Regions from separate parts of the Bacillus sp. 7894-2 genome, predicted to be linked through region 2. Evidence: riboswitches for the same ligand, from Rfam matches in the RefSeq annotation. Region 2 holds a riboswitch; the other holds the start of a gene.

Region 1 (12,565 bases), on a different contig from region 2:
AAAATCACTTGCCCATTGGACTATGCCATCTTCATTTCAATTAAAAGCACTGGCAGAAGAACGCCGGACACTGTTCATTCCCTGAGAGCCGTTCCAACTATCAAGTAAACCTTCAGGTCATTAACATATATAAACAGCCTGGAATCCCAGGCTGTCTTACATTTTCAATCAAACGTTTGATTGATCAATCCTTCTTCATAAAGAATATCCTCAATACCTGGGCCATTGCCCTGATCAGCTATCTCTTCCTCACAGCCAACTGAAAAATAGGTATACGAATAGTCATATCCATCTCCCTGTACACCACCTGCTCCGCCATGTGAAATACAGCTGTCCGGTATAGGTTCACGCTTTCCCTTGTCATCCACATAATAGTACAAGTCTTCAATATACCCTTCACTCTGGGGTAAAGAGGTAATGGCATATCCCCTGTCATTCACCCGAAATACATCATACTCCCCTTCTGTCTCAGGCGCAGGAGCATTCTCTATTTCATGAACAATCCTCACCTGACCAGCATACTCTTTTGGAATCAGATAAAGGTCATGTGTTTTTTCTTCCAGATCTGCTTGCTGCAGCATCCAAAAGAACCCTGCCGGCAGCAGGCAAGCGATGAGAAAACCGGCTGTATTTAAGGTAATTCTCCTGCCTCCTGGCATCTCACGGTCCCACTTTCGCCACTCGTCAACTAGAAAGAAAAGAACCGCTGCAATTACTGCATAATAAGCAAACCCTTTCATAATAAAATAAGTCACAGCAGCTAAAAAGGTATGAAAAAGTGCAGATGCCGGGAATCGCCATATTGCCAGATTTCTGGTTAGAAACTCAGAAAGCAATGAAACCGGAATGCCGTATATAACATTTCCGAATAAACAGTACAAAAAAACCACGATCAGGAAAAAAGAAAACAGTTCCCCTTCTGAAAAGAAAAAGAGAAGCCAAAATCTAAAGGTAAAAAGAATGGAAGCCTGCAGAGCCGTTTTTATTTTTGATCCCAGCATTGAACTAAATTCCCTCCTCTTACATTGTGATTATTTTCACATATATGCTAGCATACAAACAAGGCAATTCCCATACTCCCTATATAAATTTGCGCAGAAGGAATGTGGGGAGGCCTGCTCCCTTACCTGACAGAACCGGCCTCAATGACTTCTATTGCCCATTCAACTCCTTCTTCTGCCATTTTTTCCGAAGGGTTCGTGTGTGGTGTATATTCCATGACAAAAAACACATCCTCACATTTCTTTGCCAGAAAATCCATCAGTTTCTTTATTTTATGATGACGGCCATCATTCTCATGAGATGGATGCACAGGGACCCAGATATATTTGTCTCCCTGGTATTCAACATTATGTAAATGAACAACTCTCACAAACTCGGCCCATTTTCCTATATAATTTATGGCCCTGTCGTCCGTGGCTAATATATAATCTCCGATATCAACACAGAGGCTGAGGCCATATTTCTTCCATGTCTCTACAGGAAAACTGTCAAGATAATCGATTCCTGCTGGCGATTGCCTGAATCCTAATTTTGGTTCACACACGATCATAATCCCATATTTTTTCTGAAGAGCACTGAGTTTCTTGAGTCCCTCCTCAATGATCTCTGCCGGATTCCCACTTGCTTCCTTTTTAAAATAAGGAAAGTGCACCAATATGTATTCAGCACCAAGCCGGGACATTCTTTCCACTTCCTCCTCAAACTGGATCCAGGCTTCCTCTGGATTCATACTGACCTTTTCCAGAAGATCGTATTTGCTTTGTCCCCGGAAAAGAGGCGAATGAAGACCAAAGCTTTTGTTTGTTTTGCCCAGCAATTCAATAAAGCATTGAAAGGATTCCTCATCTTGAAATTCCCCTATCTCAATATGCGGCAAATAACGTTTAAAAAGTTTATGAAACAGCTTGCTGTCTGACAAAATGACGCTTCCTGATACCCCTATTTTATGAACCATTATATCCCCTCTCTTATGAATGGTTATAACAATCTTATCACACCTTCATGTAACTTATTGGGAAATAATACCGTCTATTCAGTAAAATAGGTGAGGTGTACTTATGGTTAAAAAGGTATTTACTTCAATAATTTGAGTAGTGTTATTATTCATTCTTTTTTTCGGAGTGGTATCATTCTGGATTCCATCGGCATTCATTTCGGAAATCCTTTTGCAAAGAAGCTGGAGGTGCCCTCTGATTACTCACAGGCCGATTCAAACCAGAACGGCATTGCTGATCCGATTGATATGGTCCTGACAGCCAGAAAAGAAGTAGAACAGCGCACGCCATATAAAAGTGCCTACTATGCGGGAGGCTATCCGCCCGATGACGAAGGTGTCTGTACAGACGTGATTTGGAGAGGATTCCAGGGGGCTGATGTAACCATAAAGGATCTTATTGATCAGGATATCGCCGAAAATACGGACTTGTATTCAAGAGTCCAGGGCAAGCCTGATCCGAACATTGATTTCAGAAGGGTGCCAAACCAGAATATCTTTTTTAGCCGGTTCGCAAAGTCATTAACAACAGAGCTGATTCCAGGAGATGTTAAGAACCTTCAGCAATGGCAGCCGGGTGATATTGTGGTTTTCCTTTCTCCTAAATTCGACCATGTGGCTTTCATATCTGACAAACGGACTAAAGAAGGCATTCCATACGTAATACATAACTCCACCCCATTTGCAGCAGAAGTAAAACTATCTTCTTTTAAGACTCCCATTACCGCTCACTACAGATGGGATTTTGAAAAAACGCCTGCACTGCCATAAGCAGATGCAGGCATTTTTCTTATTAAATAAGAAAGTATAAAATTTTGAACTTCGATAACTCTCTAGCGCAAGCAGCCTGCCCCTCAAGGTGTCGGGGGTGAGCGAGCCGCTTACGCTTTTTTATCTGACTGCTGCCGGATTGCCCGCCGGCCACTCTTCGCAGGTATAAGCCATCTCCCAGAAACCAAGCTCCAGCTGGCAGCTCTTTCGGAAAGCATCCTTCATTCGCTGCCTTTCCTCCGGTGATGCCGCTTCAGCAAGCTCATCCAAACGGTTTCTCATATTCATGGTCACAGCTTCGACCCTTAGATTTGCATAAAAAGAGATCCACGGATAAAACGGATGGTTCTCATCTGGAACATATTGCTTCATGAGCTCAAGCCCAATCTCCCAATATGTCCATGGACAAGGCAATAATGCAGCGAGGATTTCACCCATGCCGCCTGTGTGGGCATGATACATCATATGCTTTACATAATGATCGGCTGTCGGCGGAAGCGGATATCCCTGCAATGCTTCGTAATCCACCCCAATCTGCTGGCAAAAATTATGGTGGGGGTGTACTTCGCTGTTCAATACAAATTCTATTTGCTGGTTAAAGTATGCAATATCCTTACGCTCAGCTGACTTTGAAATCGCAATCCCATAAATATGCATGAACGCATTCAAATACTCAAAGTCCGCTTTAATGTAATGAGCAAGCGCCTCTTTCGGCACATCCCCTCTCCCGATCCCCTGGACAAATGGATGCTCAAATATCAGCTGAAATAAATCTTCATTTTCCTTGCGCAGAATTTCTGAAAAAGTCATAAAAAATAGCCTCCTTAATTAAATACAGAAGCTGCCGGGGAAAAAGCATGAGGATATAAAATGAGGTCCTCACTGCTTCCCTGCGCTGGCATTATCCAGATCAGGTTCCAAGGGACCAAGGAAAAGCTCCTTATCTCAGCCGTAGCGCCCCTAGCAGTTTTCTAACATTCTAATTGTTTTTTACCGATTTTCTAACTTGGTGTTTTTCTCTCATAAATTTTGGATTTCGCCCATAACTTTTGAAAATCGCTCATAAAGCCTGATTGTTATGCTGCTCTCCCTTACTCTGCTAACCTATCTTACTTCTCCAGCCCAAAATCATCACATATTCTGAACCAAATTCTTCTCTTTAACCTTCGCTAACACCAACCAGCCTATTGCCGCACCGGCAATGCTGCTGACCAGAAACGGCGGCACAAAGAAGAATGCACCATTTGCACTGCCCATGAGAAATTTTGCGTACGGAACAGCAAACAATGCTCCGATTATACCGGTGCCCAAAACCTCGCCAGCGGCAGCCCATATTTTCCGGCCGAATTTCAAATAAAGGACACCAGCCAAAAACGCACCGATCATTCCGCCCGGAAACGCAAGCAGCGTCCCGAATCCAAGCATATTACGCAGCAAAGCAATCATAAAAGCAACGGCAGCTGCCGGCAGGGGTCCAAGAGTCACCGCTGCCAATACATTTACCGCATGCTGAATCGGATAGGCCTTGGCTATACCTGATGGAAACCAGAGCAAATGGGATCCCAGTGTCCCAATCGCCGTAAATAGTGCCATCGTAGTCAACAATCGGGTTCTGTTCATCTAAACCTCCTTTCTAAAAGGGCAGCCTGATTGCTTATCTGGATGAGAAGTATGTATACAAAAAAGCCGGATCCCCACAAAGGACCCGGCTTGGTTTAAGTATATGAATCGACATACTGTCAAATCCTACTTCCCTCCGCTGGCATTAACCAGATCAGGTCCATAAGAGTCGGAAAGCTATAAGCGCTTTCCTCTCAGCCCGCACATTCGGGGCACCCCTAGTAGTTACATAGATATTTAATTTGATAAGCTGTTTCAAGCTTAACAAATTATTCCCGCACTGTCATCATTCTTTTAGATTATATACTTTTTTTGATGCACTGGATTAAGCGCTCTTCAATTTCTGCAGCGAAGATTTGAACAGATTCGTCATTGATTAGCTCAATCATACTTGTCGGCTTAGGTATCCCAATTTTCGTTTTGCCCTTGTCTTCATAGACGACAATTTTACAAGGCAGGAAGTAGCCGGCCATTTTATTCTGTGTTAAAACGCGATGTGCTTCATTCGGATTACATACCTCTAACACATGGAATGCCTCGTTATATTCCAAGCCTTTTTCCTGCAGCTTCTCCTGAACATTAAACTGCCATAGAACTCCGAACTTTTCGTCCTTCAGACTTCCTTCCAGTGAGGATATCGCATCTTCAATTGATTTTTCGGTTTCAGCTGTGTAATCGAACATGACTGCATCTCCTTTAGTATGGCATATTAATTATGTACCCCTACAGGTATACCATTAAACACAGTCTCAACTGTCAACAACCCAGGATTTTTTTAAGAAAGTTTTATCGAATTAACCGCAGACCAGCAATATCCTTTAAACTCCCCACCCCCGCAAGAGAGAGGGACACTTTTGTTTCTTCTATAAAGTTGGCAAGCACTTTTTCAACTCCTTCCTGCCCGCCAATGGCCAAGCCGTACACATACGGCCGCCCCAGACAAACGGCGTCAGCTCCCAGTGCCAGAGCTTTAACCACATCTGAGCCTCGGCGAATGCCGCTGTCAAACAATACTGGAATCCTTCCTTTAACTTCCTTCGCAATCGGTTCAAGCGCATCAATCGCCGCAATCACTCCATCAAGCTGTCTGCCGCCATGATTGGAGACAATGATTCCGTCTATCCCTCTTTCAACTGCCAATCTGGCATCCTCAGGGTGGAGAATGCCCTTTAATAAAATGGGCAGGCTGGTTTTCTCTTTTAATCTGGCAATATGTTCCCAGCTTAATGTTGGATGATGAATATTATCAAGGATTCCCTGTACGACATCACCGTCCTGGAGAGAAGCCATAAAGACTGGATCGCTTTCATAGTTTGCTTTACCATAGCCAAGCTTTAACGGGGAAAAATTGTTTCTTAAATCGGCTTCCCTCCATCCCATCATCACCGTATCAACCGTTAACACAATTGCCTCATACCCCGCTTCCTCCGCACGGCGAACCATACTGAAAGATGCTTCTTCATAATTGGACCAATATAATTGGAACCATTTTGGACTCGAGCCTGTTGCCTTTGCGATTTCTTCAATGGAATAACCGGATACTGTGCTCTGGATAAAAGGAACTCCAAACGAAGCTGCTGCCCGTGCAGACGCCAGCTCTCCCTCATTATGTTCAAGCCGCTGCATCCCAATCGGTGCCAGGAAAACCGGGTAAGGATATGTTTTTCCAAATAATTTCACACTTATATCCGGCACTGAAACATCTCTCAGCATCCTCGGTACTATTGAGTATTTTGCAAAGGATTCGATATTCTTTTTCAGCGTTTCTTCCCCGCCGGCTCCTGATTGAACATAGCCAAATCCGCCTGCTCCCATTACTTTCTCTGCTTCTTCTTCCAGTTCCTTAAATGAAATAGGAAAGTTTTCTGCGAAACTAATATTCTCTACTTTTGCCATCACCCAGCCCGCCTTTTTTTGAATTTATTGAAAATAATATCACTTTTTTAGATTTTAAGAAACTATATAACAATTTTGGGGCCTCTTCTCTGCAAATTAGCAGGGATTTCACAAAAAATCGGGAATAACCATTTTAACTTAAAGAAATTGGAGTGTAGCATATGCTAATCAAACAGCCTTTTGATGAATTTCTGAAATTCCATTACGAAAGAATCAGTGATAGCAAAATGAAAGTCACTTTGCCCATCCAGCCGCTCTTTATTAACAGCGCCGGACTGGTGCATGGAGGGATCATTTCCACTCTTGCGGATGTAGCAATGGGGAATATTTTCGAGCCAGATGAAAATCAGAAGCAGTCTGTGGTGACCGCTGACTTGAAGGTCAGTTTCTTAAAGGGGGCGACAGGGGAATATCTAGTTGCCGATGCTCACCTTGTTAAAAGAGGACGGACACTCAGCCACACAGATTGCCTGATTTATAACGATCAGAATCAGGTGGTTGCCAAAGCATCCGGAATTTTCGCATCTATTTAGAGTGTTTAATCCTATCGTTGCCTGAATAGTTTCTCTGACAGCGATAGGAGGAACCATTTAGAGCTTACGGAAAATCCTAATAGCTTCTTTTCTTCTTTTATAAAAGTGAAAAACACTGTAAAATACTCCTATCGCCATTGAAACTACCAATAAAAGCTGTAAGCCAGATAAAGATAGTGCATTGGCGAATGAAAGAGAGTAAGCCAGCAGCAAGGAAGTTGCTATTTTGGATATAGAAGCAATCCCCAGGAACTTTTTAAATGAAACACCACCCATTCCTGCCCCAACACAAATGATCTCATCCGGCAATAACGGAATAACAAACAGCAGTACTAGTATGGAGTTTTCATTTCTCTCCATGTATTTTTGGTATTTGTCCAGATGCCGCTCCTTTATAAACCTCGATACAAGCTTTAATCCCCCTATCCTTGCAGTCCAGAACATAACAATAATCCCCAAAAGTGTACCTGTGAATCCAAGAAAGGCAGCGGCAGCAGGACCGAAAACAGCACTTCCTGCAGGCAGTGTGACGGCTTCAGGAAGCGGCAAAAGGATGGGCTGTAAAAAGCAAACCAGGAAAAATATGAGCTTTCCTTCCGCTTCATATTCCCTCAGTATACTCTCGAGCCCATAGGCATCAGTAAGAACGAGTATCTTGGTTAAATAAAAGGTAATAAAAACGATTAACAGCAGACTGAACATATAAATCAGTGCCAGTCTGCTGTATTTCAACCGGGATAACCTGCCTGCAGAAATAAAGTAAACATCCATCACTAATATGGCAGCCATGCCTGTAATATTAACCCATTTATAAGCAGGCAAAAGTGTCGGCATAAAATTAAACAATATATACAATGATATTAAAATGATAAGCCCATGCAAACTAACTTCCAATTTTTCATTCATACATTTTCCCCTTCTTGCTTTTCTTACCTATAGTTTAAAAAGAAATACAAGAAGGATTAAGCTCCCTCAGCATTAAAATAATCTAAGGCCAGAGACTTAGTTAAGAAAAGCGCAAGCGCCTTGTTCATGAAGGAACGCAGACTAAGATCGCCACGTCCTGTGGCAACGTCTGCATGACCCGCATCCTCCCAAAAGCTATCGCTTTCGGTCGTGCGATGTTTATGCTGACGAGGCCTTCCTTGTCCTGCGGGCCTCAAGCACAAGACGAGCCTTACGGAAAGGCGTCCTTTGCCTTTTTGGGAGGATCGGCTTGTGACCTCGAGGGGGTAGGCTCTGGAGATAAGACAATTATCGACGTTCAAAATTTTATACTTTCTTACCTTAGAAAAAAAGCAGGGATTATCCTGCTTTTTCTAATACTCTATCTCATCATAATCCTTAGGCTGCGGAACCGGCTGATCCCCCTTATATTTTCCAAACTCATTGACAAGCTCCCTCTCCTCTTTTGGACCTTGTGTCTGTTTCTTTTTTTGCTCATCTTTTCTAGACAACTCATTCGCTCCTTCCTTATGGTTCTTTAAATTAATATGTACTCATTACTTTTATTTCACGCATAACTTAGAAGGATTTTTCCTGAACTCTGTAAAATAGATAAAAAAAGAACAATTAGATGATAAATATAAGGAGATTCCCATGGTAAAATTAGAGCCTTTTACAGAAGAAGACTTCGATTTGCTCATCAGCTGGATCAGCACACCGGAATTAATGATTCAGTGGAGCGGTGCTCATTTCGAATTCCCGCTTGATCATGTGCAGCTTGCTAAGTATATAAGCTCTGCGAATCTGGATACCAGCTCGGATTATATATTCAAAGTTATGGCAAACGATGAAATCGTCGGTCATATTTCCCTAGGCAGAGTAGACCGTGTCAACGAAACTGCGAGGGTTGGCAAAGTTTTCATCCGCCCTGAAGCACGGGGGAAAGGGTATGCTTCAGAAATGATTCATCAAATCCTGAACTTAGCCTTCCAGAAGCTGAAATTAAATAGAATCAGTCTCGGAGTTTTCGATTTTAATTTGCCTGCTATTAAGATCTACAAGCAAGCAGGTTTCCAAAAAGAAGGGCTTCTCAGGCAGACCAATAAAGTTAAAAATGATTATTGGAGCTTAATAGAAATGGGCATCCTGAAAGAAGAATGGCAAGCTAGCTCCGGGCTCATGGGTATTCAATCAAACGTTTGATTGAAAGTGCTCATTAAAAAACAGGGCGGATAACCTCCGCCCTGCTTGATCAGCTTGCTTTTTCCTCTGCTGGCACTTCCTGTACTTCCTTGGAAAGAAACCATCCAGCTAATGCTATTCCAATTAAGACTACGTAGAAAGTAGCTTTCCATTCCGTCGACTTGGCAAATCCTTCAGGCAGGATCGCCAGCGCCGGATGGGACATTGTGTAGACAGCCAGTTTGACACCAACCCAGCCGACAATACCAAATGCTGCAACCTCAAGTCCAGGTCTCCTGTGAAGCAGATCCACAAATAGGTTAGCAGCAAAACGCATAATGATCAATCCGATCATACCGCCTGCAAAGATGACAAAGAACTTTCCGCCGTCAAGTCCGCCTACATGGCCAAGTCCTGAATCCGGAAGAGCCACAGCCAAGGCGACTGCTGCCAGAATAGAGTCTACAGCGAAAGCAATATCAGCAAGCTCTACTTTAAAAACCGTAAGCCAAAAGCCTGATTTCTTTTTTGATTTTGTAATCTCTGCTTCTTCCTCGCCTTTTTTCACAAGAAACTTTCTTAATATATGATTGGCCGCGATGAACAGAAGATACAGTGCTCCGATCGCTTGAACCTGCCATACGTCAACTAAATAAGAAATTGCAAATAACGATCCAAAGCGGAAAACAAACGCTCCAGCCAACCCGTAGAATAAAGCCTTCTTCCTCTGCTCCTCCGGAAGATGCTTAACCATAATCGCCAGGACCAGCGCGTTATCAGCAGCCAATAAACCCTCCAGCGCCACAAGCAGCAGCAGCACCCATCCATACTCAAGTATTAGTGATAATTCCATCTAAGCACCCTCCCTTATTTCACCTTTGTGTATTTTTCGTCTAAACGCTTTTCAATTTTCTCAAGCATTGCTTGATCTCTCAGCAGCTCTTCTTTGTTTTTCTTAATTAATTCAGCAAACGATATCTTAGCTTTTTTCATGTTGGTCTCCTTTCCTTCTATTAATTAAGTATTGAAAGCTTCGCACTGTTTCCCTGCAGTTATGTCGATTGAGGATTTTCATTGCCAAGCTATATCAGGCAATAAAAAAACCTCTACCAGCAAGCGGTAAAGGTTTTAAAAACAAAAAGACCTTTACCCGAAACAGGCAAAGGTCTTGCTAACAACGTTAAGGTTGCCAACAAAGCCGGGAGCTCTTAACTCCGAAATGACGACTCTGCTGTAAAAGCTACTCCCCTTTAGGAGAAACTATTCAACTATTTAAATAAATCATATTCTATTTTCATCAAAATGTCAATGCTTATGCAAATCGGTAATAAATTAAAATGAATGTCGCAAGGACGAAAATAAAGTTCAGGAATACAAACACAAATTGATCCGCCTTAGTTTTGTGCAGCTTGATCGGCGGGTTATAGAAAGACACCCCTTCAATGATGAAAATAATCAGCACAATATGAATCATAAAATGCCCGATCACTTCTGTCATGCCAAACAGCATTGTGGTAGTGATGAAAATAACTGTCACGACGAAGCCAACTACACGGTTAAGAATCCCTACTACAAGAAGGTAACCGACCACAAATTCAATGAATGCAGCCATAACAACGAATGCAGCAGGTGCAAATCCGAATGTAGGGACTCCATGATTGGCCACAATATCCAGTGACATGCTTGGATATACCCATTTTTCGACAGCCACCCAGCATAAAGATAAACCTGTGCCCAAATATAAGAATGGAAATCCAACCTTCTCGAGCTTCGTGCTGCCGACCATCAGGACTCCAATAATGGCAACATAATATCCATAATCAAGCATATGGAAAATGCCATTCTGCATGGTAACGTACACAAACAGCCCCAGTAAAATAACGGCCCCGGCCTTTGTTGAAATATGATGAGGAATTAGCAGAAAGCCAATCGCAGCCCACGTTAATATCATAGCAATCGTGCTTGTTAAATGAAATTCAGGCGCAAACAATGTTCCGTTCGTTACCTGGATTATTAACGCCGCAGCAGTTCCATACTTCAGGATATATCTGCTGTATTTGCGGAATCCTGAGAGCCAGTCATCAAGCTTTTTGACTTTGGCCCATTGTGAAGTCTTTGGGATAATCAATGTCAATAGCCCAAGGACAATCGCAGCCGCCAGGGCCAGTCCCATAAATAACGGTGAAAATATATTTTCAATGGTTTCCTTTTGAGGCGCCACATTCGTGAACCATTTCACATGTGCGCTTGTAAAAAAAGGTGTCATGACTAAGCCTATTATTAATAATAACTGAAATATTTTTTTCATGGTTTGTTATGCCTCCTTGATGGCATTTAAAATTATTTAAACAATATTAGTACAGTATTAATATAATATACTTCTTGTTCTTATGGATTATTCAAAAATGAACATTATGTGAAATTATTCACATGTTAGTGCACATAAAAATACAGGCTAATTTGCGCCTGTATTTTTATTCCCTACTTTTCTCTTTTCAGAGCTGAAAGTGCCGGCTTTTTCTCTTCTTTCATTCCCTCATCTGACACTATGTCTTTTGCCGCGCTTTTAAACTCAGTTAATGTCCGTCCAAACGCCCTCCCAATTTCGGGAAGCTTGGATGGCCCAAATATGATCAAGGCAATGACAAGAACAAGAATTAAGCCTGGAATGCCAATGTTAGAAATCATTTTCTCACCGCCCTTTTAATGTAATACCTTTTCGCGCTTTTTTTTAAGCTGCTTTTCATGTGCCCGATTATGGGCACGGTGGCGGTCTTCCTCAACCTCGGCAGATATTCGAACTCCCTGAGGGACAGCAGAAGCCGAAACCTGCTTCAATCCAGCCTGATCTTTTTCAAAAACAAATGATGCTCTTGTTGAAATATCCGCTCCAGGCTCTGTTACGGATGGAAGAACCCGGTAATCCGCACGCCATTGCTCTGGTGTTACCCGGCAGCGGACATAGCCCCTATAATTATTAAAGAACTTAATATGCGGATTCTCTGCAAGCGTCTTTTCCGTATCTGCTCTCACATCTGATCCGTTCCCTCCTGATGTGATAGAGGTTCCGACAAATTCGGCCCCAATCAGCTTTGCATTTGAATCATCATAGTCTGTTAGAATATTGGAAGCCCAGCTTGCATGAACATCTCCAGTCAGGACGATCAGATTTTCGATATTGTTTGAAGCTGCGAAATCAGCCAGGCGCTCCCTGGCAGCAGGGTATCCATCCCATGCATCCATGCTGAACTTTGGCGAAGCACTTGTCCCGAAATTTCTCTGGGCAAAGAACACCTGCTGCGCTAGTACATTCCATTGCGCATTGGAGCTGGCAAGATTGCTTTCAACCCATTGTTCCTGTTCATTCCCAAGGAGAGTCCGGGCTGGATCAAGCGACTCCGGTGTATGCTGCTTGCTGCCATCACCATTTGCCTGGTCATCCCGATATTGCCGGGAATCAAGCACAAGGAATGACGCCAGGCTGCCATAGCTGAACTCCCTATACAACTGCATACCATCACCATTTGGCATGGAAGATAACCGGAGTGGCATGTGCTCATAGTATGCCTGATAAGCTGCTGCCCTGCGTTTAATAAATGCTTCAGCTGACTGACCTTTTTCC
Region 2 (12,565 bases):
AAATGTCACCGCTATCTGATGTGGGGTACATCATGGCAAACGACTGTGCCCACGGATAATAGGGACCCACTTTCTCGGAATTCATCGCCAGAATGGATGGCAGCGTAAAAACGACGTTGACCGCAAAAGGTGCCGCAAAGCTTTTGAACCAGACGGACATCCACAGCTGCAGAGCAACTAATGGGAACGCTGCGACCCAGCCTCCCAGTATGCTCTTCCAGACAATCGCTGCAGGAAAGGGATCAGCTATGCCTTTATATAATCCTGCTCCTGCAATAGCGGCTAAATATAATAACTGGATAAACAATACCAATAAAAGGATCAGAACATATTTAGCCGCAAACACTTTCCCCCTTGTGACTGGCAGCGCCAGCAGCTGCTTCCAGCCCCCTGCCTGATGCTCATACCTGCAGACAAGGCTTGCCAGGACTCCCGTGATTAAAGGCAAAAAGAGAACCGCATAAGGTAAATTCATATAAATCAAAAGCATATACCATTCATTCATCATCCCCGCTGCTTCAGTTGTATCTGCTCCAATCCCTGCACCTATCCCTATCAGCGGCCCTGCTAGAAGGATGCCGATAATGTTTGATTTGCGCAGTTTAAACCATTCCGATTTCAAAATAGTAAGCATCTATTTCACATCCCTTCTCACAAAATCAATCATTCCTGAAAAGTATAATAATAGGCCCGCTCCGCCACCAAGCAGGACGTTGATGAGAGGTTCCTCCCAGTCATTAAGCAGCAGCGGCCATTTCCAGATCAGCCAATCCGGCAATGCATAGCCGGCATAGGTCAAAATCACACCCAGAATGCCCAGAGTGATTGGCACACCCTGGTTCACACTCACGGTCGCTACCCATAGCTGCAGCGCCAAAACAGGTAATGCCGCAAAAAAAGGATAAAAACTATATTTCAGCAGTCCGGCATACGGAATCTCACCACCCAACTCCAGAGACAATCCAAAAGCAAGCGTGAACAGCAGTAAAAGCACAGAAGAAATCAAAAGCAGAACTGACAGCACCGTGAATTTTGATAAATACACACTCATTTTCGAAACCGGCAGTGCCATCAGCTGTTTCCAGGCATTCGTTTCATTTTCAATGCTCGACATGAATGACGTCAGGATGACGATGCCCAGAACAATCGCCAGCGGTGTGAACGAATGGATATTGTCCAGATAATACCCCCAGCGGTCATCATTCTGGCGGAACAAATACTCCTTGCGCACCCCGTAATTGACCATCTGCATGGCTACTACCCCAATTGGACCCAGGACGGTCAGGAACCAGATTCCTTTCCGTTTGATTTTCATAAATTCGGCTGACAGCAATTTTCCCATCATCCGGCCTGCTCCTCTCTTGTCATTTGCAGAAATATGTCTTCCAATGACCGTTTTTCTTCTTCCACCCTATACACGGAAAACCCATCTGCCACAAGTCCGCGTACAGCTTCAGCCACATTTTCATCGGACTGCTGGGGCAGCGAAATGATGCCATTATCCAAACCAGCCTTCATTCCTCTTCCAAGCAGGGCACGCCAGGCTTTATCGCTCTCGCTTACCTTTAATAGAATAGATTGCTGTGCAAACATGCGCATCGCTTCAATAGAATCCTGAAATATCATTTTCCCTTTTGTCACAATGCCTACTGTTGTCGCCATCTGGTCAATCTCCGATAATAGATGGCTTGAGATCAGCACGGTCATTCCGCATTCCGATGGCAGGCTTTTAATTAAATTGCGAATCTCAATAATTCCTGAAGGATCCAAACCGTTTGTCGGCTCATCCAAAATCAGCAGTTCCGGGTTATTTAACAGCGATGCAGCAATCCCAAGCCTCTGCTTCATCCCCAGCGAGAAGCCCTTTACTTTTTTATTCCCGGCAGCTGTCAGCCGGACAATTTCCAGCACTTCATCGATTCTCTGTTTCGGCACACCCACTATTTTTCTCATGGCTTCCAGATTTTCTTTTGCCGTTAAATGTGGATAATAGGATGGCGACTCCACAAGCGAGCCCACACGTCTCAATATATTTAACCTTTCTTTCTTTAAATCACTTTGAAAAATTTCAATTCTGCCTGAAGTGGGCTTCATCAGCCCCAAAAGCATCCGGATCGTCGTTGTTTTCCCCGCGCCATTCGGACCCAGAAATCCGTATATTTCCCCTTTTGGTATTTTCATATCCAGCCCTGATACAGCTTTCTCCTGACCAAAATGCTTTGATAGATTTTCTGTTCTTACGATATACTCCATTCCTCTCACCTCACTTTCCATCTTATCCGGCAAAGGTTAAAACAAAGGTGGAAGGAAGTTTAAAATTCGTTTAAAAAATGACACTTTTTCCCTCTGCTATGCGTCTAATACAGCAGAGAGGAGTAAACATTATGACGTTTAAGAAACTGTTTAACATTGGGTACGCGGTATTCCTGCTTGCCTGCTTACTCGTATATTTCTTTATTCCTTACACTTATGGCTGGGTTGTCCTGGTAACTCTGGCTGTTCTTTTTGGCACCTATCAAATGATTATCTTATGGAAACTGAAGCAAAAAAGGAGCGCCTCATGAGGCTGCTCCTAATGTTTTCTAATGTTTTCTAATGATTTTAATCACTGTACCACTGTCACTTGACTCAATATCCCACTCCAGCTTCATACCCTTTACCATCATATCCACAATGGATAAGCCAATCCCCGCTCCTTTTTCATTGGAACTGTTTTTCAGCCCTTTTCCATGATCGATAAAAACAATAGCATCACACTCTCCGGTGGATACTGTCGCCACTTCAAGGTAAAGTCCATCCTTCGCATGCCGCAGCACATTTTGCAGAATGTTATCAAAAATACGGCCAAGCCACATGGGATCTGCCTGCCATTTCTTCTCAAACGGCTCTAACTCGATGTTCACTTCAAAGCCTTCCATCTCAAAGACAGGATACCAGGACGCCATATTTTCACGAACAAACCGGACCGCGTCCAGCTCGATCAGTTCCTGCTTATGCTTGCTCGCCATTAAAAGCGTGTAGCTCATTAAATTTTCTATCAGTCTATCAATATTGACGATGGAGGTTTCCAGTGTTTTGACAGCCTGTTTCCCTTCAGGAGAAAGATCCTCCTTTCCGATCGAGTAGGTGTGCGCATTGATTTTTGTCAATGGCGTGCGCAGATCATGTGACAGATTGGCAATCAGCTCCCTCCTCAGCTGCTCTTCCTCCTGCTCACGCCGCTTGCTTTCTTTAAGTTCCTCGACCATCTCATTAAAGGTCTTCTCCAGCTGGCCGATTTCATCATTCTTTTGCACATCAATACCGATCGGCAGGCTGTCCATATCCCGTCTTTCCATTGCCTCCTGGAGATGAAGCAGCCTTTTGCGAATGCCCCGGAAAAATAAAAAGGAGACGATGATAAACAGGGTAATGATCAAAAGCAGACCCGCTCCTAGGAAGATTCCGTATTTTTCTGCTGCCTTCACCAGCGGCGGAAGAAACAAATTCCGTGGTATTTCCAGAACGATAAAACCATTTTTTTCATCACCGCCAATAAAGCTAATGACTGTATAAGGATCTCCCCCATACCTCTCCTTAATAAACTTCGCTGTATAGGCAGGCGTCCACTGAGCAGGCAGATTCGCCTTCACATCCCGCTCCTCCATCAGATTTCCCATTTCATCTACCCAAAACATCGAAGCATCAGGATACGTCTTTTTCCATTCAGCAAACAGACTGCTTATGGATTCTCTTGAGCTATTTTCCAGTGCTTTTGCATCCGCATGCCATTTTTCTTCAATCTGCTTAGGATCCGTTTCATTTTGGTTATGTTCCCCTGAAAGGTCTTCCTGAAGACCCATAGCCAGCATAGCCACGAGTAAATAAGCAGCCTGAAACAGAAATAAGGCAACCAGAATTATTGCCATATACCTCGCCTGCAGCGATTGGAAAAACCTTTTCATATTTTCACCCTGTAGCCGATTCCCCGAATGGTCTCAATGATCTCAGGACGCGATGGATTCTTCTCAAGCTTTTCACGAAGATAGCGGATATGAACCATCAGGGTTTTGTCACCCTCCATGTATTGTTCTCCCCAAACCCCTTCATAAAGCTGCTCTTTTGTCAGAATCTGATTCAGATGGCGAATGAAGAACTGAAAGAGCTGATACTGCTTGCCTGTCAATGGAATTTCACCATCTGCCTCCCTGTCGATAATCCGCATATCCTTTGTATGTACCTGCAGGTGATGAAGCTCCAGCACCTGATCATTCTTTTGAAATCGCCTTAACAATACTTCAATCCTTGCAGCAAGCTCATCCGGCTGGAAAGGCTTTGTCAAGTAATCATCCGCAAAGCTCAGGCCCTCCAGCTTATCCTCCACCGCCGTCCTTGCCGACAGCATAAGTACCGGCATGTCATTCTTTACTTTCTTAATCCGCTTCCCTATCGAAAACCCGTCAAGCCCGGGAAGCATCACATCCAAAATCGCAATATCCGCTTCAGAAAGATACCTTTCCATCCCTTCCCCGGACTGCAGCCAGAACACCTCATGGCCTCTTTCCCCTAAATCATTTTTCAGCCAGCTGCCAATATCGCTTTCATCTTCTATGTATAAGATTCGCGCCATACTCTCCACCCTTAAACTTATCTTTTATTAACCTGCTATTTCAGGAGATTTTGCTAGGCAAAAAAACATCCGCCCTTATATACGAATGCTTCTTCTATACTCTTAATGCAGTTTCTCTTTTACAGAGTCCCGGAATTCGCTGTTTTTCATAAATTCAAGCTGAAAACTGTTCATATTCCTTGAAAGCTCCTTAAATTCCCTATCGCTCAAATCATTTGCAAGGAATGTCATTTCTGTACGATTGCCCTCTTTGTCGGCTGCATACATGCTAATGGTAAAAACAAAGGCTGTTGAGCCGCTCTTTTGCCCTGCATGCTGAAGCCACTCCCGGTTACTCGGATTTTTCATCAGCTGTTCCACCACGGGATCCAAATAAGAATGGACTTCCTTGGAAAAATAGCTTTTACTGTTTAATAGCTTCATAAGCTCTGCATAATCACCAGCAGAAGCACGCGGAAGCCTGTCAGACCATACCTTTTGAAATTCCATATCCAGAACCTTCAGCACTTCTTCCTTATCCTTTTCTTGCGGCGGGCTACTTCCCCACTTTTGATGAATTTTTCCCGATCTCTTTCGATACTCTTCAAGACTCATACTCTTCAATTCCTTAAGTGCTTCCTCTTTTGACAATCCCTTATCCTCCATAAGCTCCATCGGGATAAATAGGGCACTGACAATCGGATACATCTCCTCATGACTGGAAAGCTGCAGATCCTCAGAGAGCTTATTCACATTTTCAATCCCCAGAATTTGTAACAGATAATCGGTATTGGCATTCGAACTGTAGGCGATCACCCCATTAGCCACTTCGCTCAATGGCACATTTTCCGCATCATCTGCAAGGCCATTAATCCAAGCCTCGTGGGCTCCACCATCTGTATTAGGAACATGATACTTTTCCAGTGTTTTTAAATCCACTTTTTGCTGCGGGTCTATTTTTCCCTCTGCTGCCTGCCGCGCGTATTCGATTGCCACTATGATCTTAACCGTACTTGCCAAAGGCAGCGGCACGTCCTTATTGATGCTGACCCAGTCCTCATCGTTATGGCGAATAACCAAAGCCATATTTTCTGTTCCTCTGTGTTTTTGCACATAATCAATTACTGACTCAGGATCCCCGCTGCTCTTACTCTTGAGATACATAAACCCAGCTAAAACAGCTGCTAACATTAGAATGACTCCCGTACTGATCCAAACCATCTTCAAAAAGGATACCTCCATGAATATCTTGTACTTTAAATTACGAAAGATAATCATGGAAGTTTCATTATCAAGGTAAAAAAACTTATTTTTGTAAAAAGCAAACCGCAAATCCTCATTCAGATGTTCCCGCAAGTCAATTAACAAAAAAGAGTAGAGTGACTCTTTTGCTGTATATTGCAATTCAATCAAACGTTTGATTGAATTTTATGGGTTCAAAAACTTAGGCATAGCCTCATAAAAAGAATGCAAACTAAACACAATGCTAATGACTAAAAGGGGGTGAAATCGTGGCAAAGAATAAGAAAAGTAAATCAGATCATAAGAATAATGCACTTCCAAAGGAAACAGAATATGCGGGTGATAGAGAAAATGGCCTTGAAAGAATTGCTTTAAAAGCGCAAAGAGATAACACCAAGTAAGCTATATGGGACAGGAAAACTGTCCCTATTCACCCTCTTTACGGCCAAAATGCAAGTGGTATACTTTACGCGTTTTTGTTTCAGATTTTATATTGCTGATAAATCGTTCCTTAACCTCCTCCATCAGCAGGCTCTCCAGCCTTTCAAGCCTTTTCGGCCCGAATCCGGTTAATTTTTCAGAAATTCTCACCTTATACTCTCCATATTGCTTATACATTCGAATACTTCCATACCCAGTTCTTTTTGTTTTTCCAATTGTAAAATCAAATTCATATTTCTGTTCAATAAAGGAAGATGCTTCAGGAAGTCCCAGGTTCTCATATAATGGCGGGAATTGATGATGGACAGGAGGATCGGTGAACCTTATGGAATCAATGTTCATAATTCTCTCCTCTCAATGTTTACAGTAATTATCCCCAATCTGAAGTAAATTCAAGCGAACCTGCCATTACCCAAAAAGACCTGCCCTTCAAATAAAGAATGGACAGGTCTATTTTCTTTTAGCCTTCAAATGCTATGCGGACAGGCAAAACCCATTATCCAAGGAAACGATGATAAAGGTTCTTTGCCTGTAGAATGTCTCTTACCCCATGCACCAGCACTCTTCCATCCTTGAATACAGCCACTCTGGTGCCATCGATCGAAAATGAAAGCAAATAAGGATTGCTCTCTACGTTGATTCCTTGAGATACCAGAAATTTTTCCAGATATGCAATATCCATTTTTTGAAGGGCTGGGGGCCTGATTTGAACGGTATCCCTTCCGCATAACAGCGCTGTTTTTGTCTGATTTTCATAAGCCAGGAAGGGATAAGCTGGATTAGTCCCACAGGTTAAGCACTCAGGATCTTTTAAGGAAGAAACATTCACAGAACTAAATTGATTTTTCCATACATCAAAAGAAACAAGTGTCGCGCGTAAGGATTCCATGTCTTCTGCCAATATCTTTAATGCCTCAACAGACTGGTGAGCCGCAACCATTTGAATAGCTGGCTGAATAACACCAGCCGTATCGCAGGTTATTCCCCCCATTGGCAATTTGTCCATCAGGCAATTCAGGCACGGTGACACCCCGGGCAAGATGGTATAGCTTAAACCATAGCTCCCTACACAGCCTCCATATATCCAGGGAATCCGGTGCTTTTGAGAAATATCATTGATCAGAAAGCGAATGTCAAAATTATCGGTTGAATCGATGATTAAATCAACATCCTCAATCAGCTCTTCCATTTCCTGTACACCTACATCCATAATACGTGCGAAAATTTGCACCTCTGAATTGATGGCTTTTAGGCGTTTAGCCGCTGCTATCGCTTTTGGCACTTTTCGTACAGCATCTTCTTCACAATAAAGCTGCTGACGCTGCAGGTTGCTCCACTCCACATAATCCCGATCGGCAATGGTTAATTTGCCGACGCCTGCCCTTGTGAGAGTTTCAGCATTTGCAGCCCCTAATGCACCAGCCCCTATAATCAAAGCGTGTTTTCCCCTCAGCTTTTTTTGTCCTTCTTTGCCAATCGGGGGAAATAACATCTGGCGGGAGTATCGCTCACTCAACTAAAAACCATTCCTTCCGCCGGGCTGCTTGCTGATGCATACCGTTTTTTCGGCATCCGGCCTGCTTCATAGCCCATCCTCCCTGCTTCAATGGCGAGTTTCATTGCTTTTGCCATTTTAACAGGATCATCAGCAGAGGAAACGGCTGTATTCAATAGTACTCCATCAGCTCCCAGCTCCATTGCCAATGCCACATCTGCCGGGCTCCCAATTCCAGCATCAACAATAACCGGCACATCAGCCTGTTCTGTAATAAATTGAAGATTAATAGGATTAATGATTCCCTGTCCTGAGCCAATCGGAGAAGCACATGGCATGACAGCATGGCATCCTAGTTCTTCAAGTTTTCGAGCAAGCACGACATCATCAGAAGTATAGGGGAGAACAATAAAACCCTCGTCTAATAGGATTTCCGCTGCTTTTATAGTTTCTATTGGATCGGGAAGAAGCGTTTTGCTGCATCCAATCACCTCAACCTTAATCATGTCGCATAAGCCTGAAGCTTTGGATAGCCTGGCAATTCGGACAGCCTCATCGGCTGTACTTGCTCCTGCCGTATTAGGGAGTAATTTATATTTCTTTAAATCAAGCTTTTCCAAAAAGTTGGGCTGGTTCGCTTCAAAAATGTTCATACGGCGCACAGCAAACGTAAGCACCTCAGTTCCCGACGCTTCTACAGCTTCGCTTTGCACATCAAAGTTTGGATATTTTCCTGTTCCGAGCAATAGCCGTGAGCTAAATTCATATGGTCCAATTTTCAACAAGTCATCCGCCTCCTACAAAGTGTACAATTTCGATTCGATCCCCATCTGACAGAATGGTTATTGCATGCGCTGCTTTATCCAAAATATGCTGGTTCAGTTCGACAATAACTACCTTTTGCTCCAAATTGAAATGCTTAAGCAGAGCTGAAACAGAATTAACTGCTGCCGGCAGCACCATAGGATCTCCGTTAATGACAACATTCATAATATCACCCCTTGTTTACGTGTGAACTAAAGATTCAAGGCGGGACAGCTTAAACGGATTAAACTGCTCCGTCTTGCCTTCGAGGATGTCTGCCATCAGCACTCCAGTTGCCGGGGCAAGGAGGATCCCATTCCGAAAATGGCCCGCAGCAATATATAGCCCCCTATAAGCAGGATGTTCTCCCAAAAAAGGCTGCCCATCAGCCGATTGGGGTCGAATCCCTGTCCAGGCACGCTCCCATTCAGCCTTCACTATATCCGGGACCAGTTTTTTCGCCTTTTCCATCAGCGAGGATATCCCCTCAAGGGTCACCTTCTCATCAAATGAATTAACTTTAACCGTCGCTCCAACTACCAGCCTCCCGGATTTCTTAGGAACGATATAGCATCCGTGTGAAAAGATCGTCCCCTGTACAAGCGGTTTTTCAATTTTGACCGAGAAGCACTCGCCTTTAACGGGATTAATGGGGAGCGTTAGGCCCGTTCTCTCAAGAATCCCCCTGCTCCAGGCCCCCGAAGCAACAATAACGGAATCTGCAAGAAATTCTCCCTGGCTGGTTCTCACCCCATAAACCTTTTCATCTTTTAAAATAAAATCTGTTACATGTGTATACTCATAAATTTCTGCGCCGAGGGCTATTGCAGCTTTTGCAATAGCAAGAGACAATTCATATGCCTGTACCTGTCCGTCATTCGGTATATACATGGATCCCCTCAATTTGTTTGATACGAAGGGTTCACGTTTGATCAGGTCATCAATCGAAAGCCATTCGGCCTGCTCATCCGCGGTTTGCTGTCTTTCTATCAATCTTTTTAATGCCTGCTCTTCTTCTTTACTAGCCGCCACTTTATATACACCCTTATTTTGATAGCCAATATGCACCTGTGATAAATCTTCCAGTTCAGGAATCAGGCTCCGGTACATGGAGCGGCTTTTGCATGCCAGCTGAAATAGCGGGCCGTCTTCTATCAGTTCCGTTTGGGCTCCTAAAATTCCAGCTGCTGCTCCTGAAGCTTTGCCGGCTATTTTCCCCATATCCAAAACGGCCGCTTTATACCCTCTTTTAGCCAGTTGAAAAGCAATGGAGCTTCCGTTAATGCCGCCTCCGACTATAACGGCATCAAACATTTTCCTCATCATTTCCCCTCCTCATTTAATTTTTTTGCAAAAAGCTTTGCTTCTTCTACAGGGTCCTTTGCCTGCAAAATCGCCGACATTACAGCAATGCCGTCTGCCCCCGCCTTCAAAACCTCCGGTACTTTCTCTGGTTCCATGCCCCCAATTGCCAATACAGGAATATCTACTGCCTTTTTAAGAGCCTCCAGTGACCCAGTGCCCCTTGGCGGAACTCCCTTCTTTGAATCGGTTTCAAATATGTGCCCAAACAGGATATAATCAGCCCCTTGTTTTGCAGCCTCTTTTGCTTCTTCAAGAGAATGTACGGAACATCCTATGGGTATATCTGGAAAATGAATTTTGACAACATGGACTGGAAGGCTGTGAAAAGCAAGATGCACACCCGTTCTAAACGCCCAGGCAACATCCACACGATCATTTATAACGATTTTATGAACAGGAACTCCCTTATTAAGAAGCAGCTGAACTCCTTCATATATCTCTCTTGAGGTTCGATGTTTTTCCCGTAAGTGGAATCTATCTGTAAAGGGTTCCAATTCAACTGCTAATTCAGCGAAGGACTCTGGAGAAAGCTTTCCATCTGATATAACATGAAGCTGTTTTTTCATAGCGGCTGCCCCCAAGCTTTTTTAGATTTTCTGCAATAAAAAACCACCTTCTAAATAGAAAGCGGAGGTATGTGGCCATAGAATTCAGACCCAATCCCCACTTCCCTACGCTGGTATTCATGCCAGATCAGGTTCCAAGGGTCTTAAAGCTTTTGCTTTAATCTCAGCCTGCAAACAGGCACCCCCAGCGGATACATAACTATTAAGCTACTATTCATTTACTGATAAATGGTCCCGGACTTTTTAAATTCCTCAGCTTTTTCTTCCATGCCTTTCTGTATCGCTTCATCCGTGTCAAGCTTATTCTCTATTGCATATTTCCGGATATCCTGAGAAATTCTCATGCTGCAGAATTTTGGTCCGCACATGGAACAGAAATGAGCGGTTTTTGCCCCTTCAGCCGGCAGGGTTTCATCATGGAATTCCAAAGCGCGCTCAGGATCCAATGAGAGATTGAATTGATCTCTCCAGCGGAATTCAAAACGGGCTTTTGACAGGGCGTCATCCCTTTTTTGTGCTCCTGGATGTCCCTTTGCCAGATCTGCAGCATGGGCTGCAATTTTATACGTGATGACACCCTCGCGCACATCATCTCTATTTGGCAAACCCAAATGTTCTTTAGGGGTAACATAGCAAAGCATCGCCGTCCCATACCAGCCTATCATGGCAGCCCCGATTGCAGAGGTAATATGGTCATACCCCGGAGCTATATCAGTCGTAAGGGGTCCGAGTGTGTAGAATGGTGCTTCTTTACAGATTTCTAATTGTTTATCCATATTCTCTTTGATTAAATGCATTGGAACATGGCCAGGTCCCTCGACCATTACCTGTACATCATGTTCCCAGGCAATTTTCGTCAGCTCCCCTAGTGTTTCAAGCTCCGCAAATTGAGCCTCATCATTTGCATCTGCAATCGATCCCGGCCGCAGTCCATCCCCCAGGGAGAAGGCCACATCATAAGCTTTCATGATCTCGCAGATTTCTTCAAAGTGTGTATATAAAAAGTTCTCTTGATGATGATGCAGGCACCACTGTGCCATAATGGATCCGCCTCTCGAAACAATTCCGGTCAGCCTTTTGGCAGTAAGCGGTACATAACGTAAAAGGACACCGGCATGAATGGTAAAGTAGTCAACCCCCTGCTCTGCCTGTTCAATTAAGGTATCCCTGTATACTTCCCACGTAAGATCCTCGGCAATGCCATTAACCTTTTCAAGTGCCTGATAAATGGGAACAGTACCGACCGGAACGGCGGAGTTTCTAATAATCCATTCGCGTGTAGTATGAATATTCTTGCCTGTAGACAGATCCATAATTGTATCTGCTCCCCAGCGGGTAGCCCAGGTCATTTTCTCGACCTCTTCTTCAATAGAGGATGAAACAGCCGAGTTTCCAATGTTCGCATTAATTTTCACATGAAAATTCCTTCCGATGATCATTGGCTCTGTCTCAGGATGATTGATATTGGAAGGAATGATTGCCCGGCCCCTCGCTACTTCAGACCGGACAAATTCAGGTTCCATATTTTCCCGAATGGCTATAAACTCCATCTCTGGAGTAATGATTCCCTTTTTTGCATAGTGAAGCTGGGTGACATTCTTCCCCTTAATCGCTCTCAATGGCTTGCGGGATAAGCCAGGAAAGACTTTATGATTAGCACGCGGATCATGTTCATCGCGGAACCCGTTATCCTCGGGCTTAATTTCCCGCCCATCATACTCTTCAACATCCCCGCGTTCCTGAATCCACCGGCTTTTCAGAGCGGGAAGCCCTGTTTTTAGATCGGACGTGTATTGAGGATCCGTATAAGGCCCGCTCGTATCATATACGCGAACCGGCTCATTGATTTCTTCTCCAAAAGTACCGGTGGTGGGACTTAATTCTATCTCCCGCATTGGAACCTTGATATCCGGTCTGGATCCTTCCACATAGATTTTTTTGCTGCCAGTAAAGCTCGGCATAATAGAAATACTCTCCTGATTTAAAGAACTTGCAGTCATTGATCATCTCTCCCTTATTAAAAATATAAGGACGAGACCTGGAACCGAGGTAGTGCAAGATATG

Evidence for each region. Region 2 has a riboswitch for thiamine pyrophosphate ahead of tenI (thiazole tautomerase TenI). Riboswitches for the same ligand answer to the same signal wherever they lie in the genome.
Region 1: linked by a shared signal. The riboswitch ahead of tenA (thiaminase II) and the one ahead of tenI (thiazole tautomerase TenI) in region 2 are both predicted to bind thiamine pyrophosphate.

The regions. Positions count from the first base shown of each region.
Region 1 covers NZ_NPDG01000123.1:15,487-28,051, reverse strand. Annotated here, with positions in the region: gene CHI10_RS17545 (MGDG synthase family glycosyltransferase) at 1-108, shown strand, start outside; gene CHI10_RS17540 (DUF6843 domain-containing protein) at 165-1,001, opposite strand; gene CHI10_RS17535 (TIM barrel protein) at 1,124-1,957, opposite strand; gene CHI10_RS17530 (DUF1287 domain-containing protein) at 2,090-2,767, shown strand; gene tenA (thiaminase II) at 2,888-3,577, opposite strand; TPP riboswitch at 3,638-3,739, opposite strand; gene thiW (energy coupling factor transporter S component ThiW) at 3,899-4,387, opposite strand; TPP riboswitch at 4,502-4,617, opposite strand; gene CHI10_RS17515 (DUF302 domain-containing protein) at 4,687-5,070, opposite strand; gene CHI10_RS17510 (alpha-hydroxy-acid oxidizing protein) at 5,174-6,283, opposite strand; gene CHI10_RS17505 (PaaI family thioesterase) at 6,445-6,816, shown strand; gene CHI10_RS17500 (TVP38/TMEM64 family protein) at 6,874-7,722, opposite strand; gene CHI10_RS22465 (hypothetical protein) at 8,136-8,273, opposite strand; gene CHI10_RS17495 (GNAT family N-acetyltransferase) at 8,416-8,964, shown strand; gene CHI10_RS17490 (TerC family protein) at 9,014-9,796, opposite strand; gene CHI10_RS17485 (FbpB family small basic protein) at 9,811-9,936, opposite strand; gene CHI10_RS17480 (hypothetical protein) at 10,256-11,251, opposite strand; gene CHI10_RS17475 (twin-arginine translocase TatA/TatE family subunit) at 11,425-11,631, opposite strand; gene CHI10_RS17470 (alkaline phosphatase D family protein) at 11,647-12,565, opposite strand, start outside.
Region 2 covers NZ_NPDG01000134.1:23,903-36,467, forward strand. Annotated here, with positions in the region: gene CHI10_RS19200 (ABC transporter permease) at 1-634, opposite strand, end outside; gene CHI10_RS19205 (ABC transporter permease) at 635-1,345, opposite strand; gene CHI10_RS19210 (ABC transporter ATP-binding protein) at 1,342-2,253, opposite strand; gene CHI10_RS19215 (hypothetical protein) at 2,385-2,564, shown strand; gene CHI10_RS19220 (sensor histidine kinase) at 2,583-3,944, opposite strand; gene CHI10_RS19225 (response regulator transcription factor) at 3,941-4,609, opposite strand; gene CHI10_RS19230 (serine hydrolase) at 4,712-5,809, opposite strand; gene CHI10_RS22810 (hypothetical protein) at 6,100-6,231, shown strand; gene CHI10_RS19235 (hypothetical protein) at 6,257-6,613, opposite strand; gene CHI10_RS19240 (MoeB/ThiF family adenylyltransferase) at 6,768-7,787, opposite strand; gene CHI10_RS19245 (thiazole synthase) at 7,784-8,551, opposite strand; gene thiS (sulfur carrier protein ThiS) at 8,553-8,756, opposite strand; gene thiO (glycine oxidase ThiO) at 8,772-9,893, opposite strand; gene tenI (thiazole tautomerase TenI) at 9,893-10,501, opposite strand; TPP riboswitch at 10,587-10,697, opposite strand; gene thiC (phosphomethylpyrimidine synthase ThiC) at 10,720-12,501, opposite strand.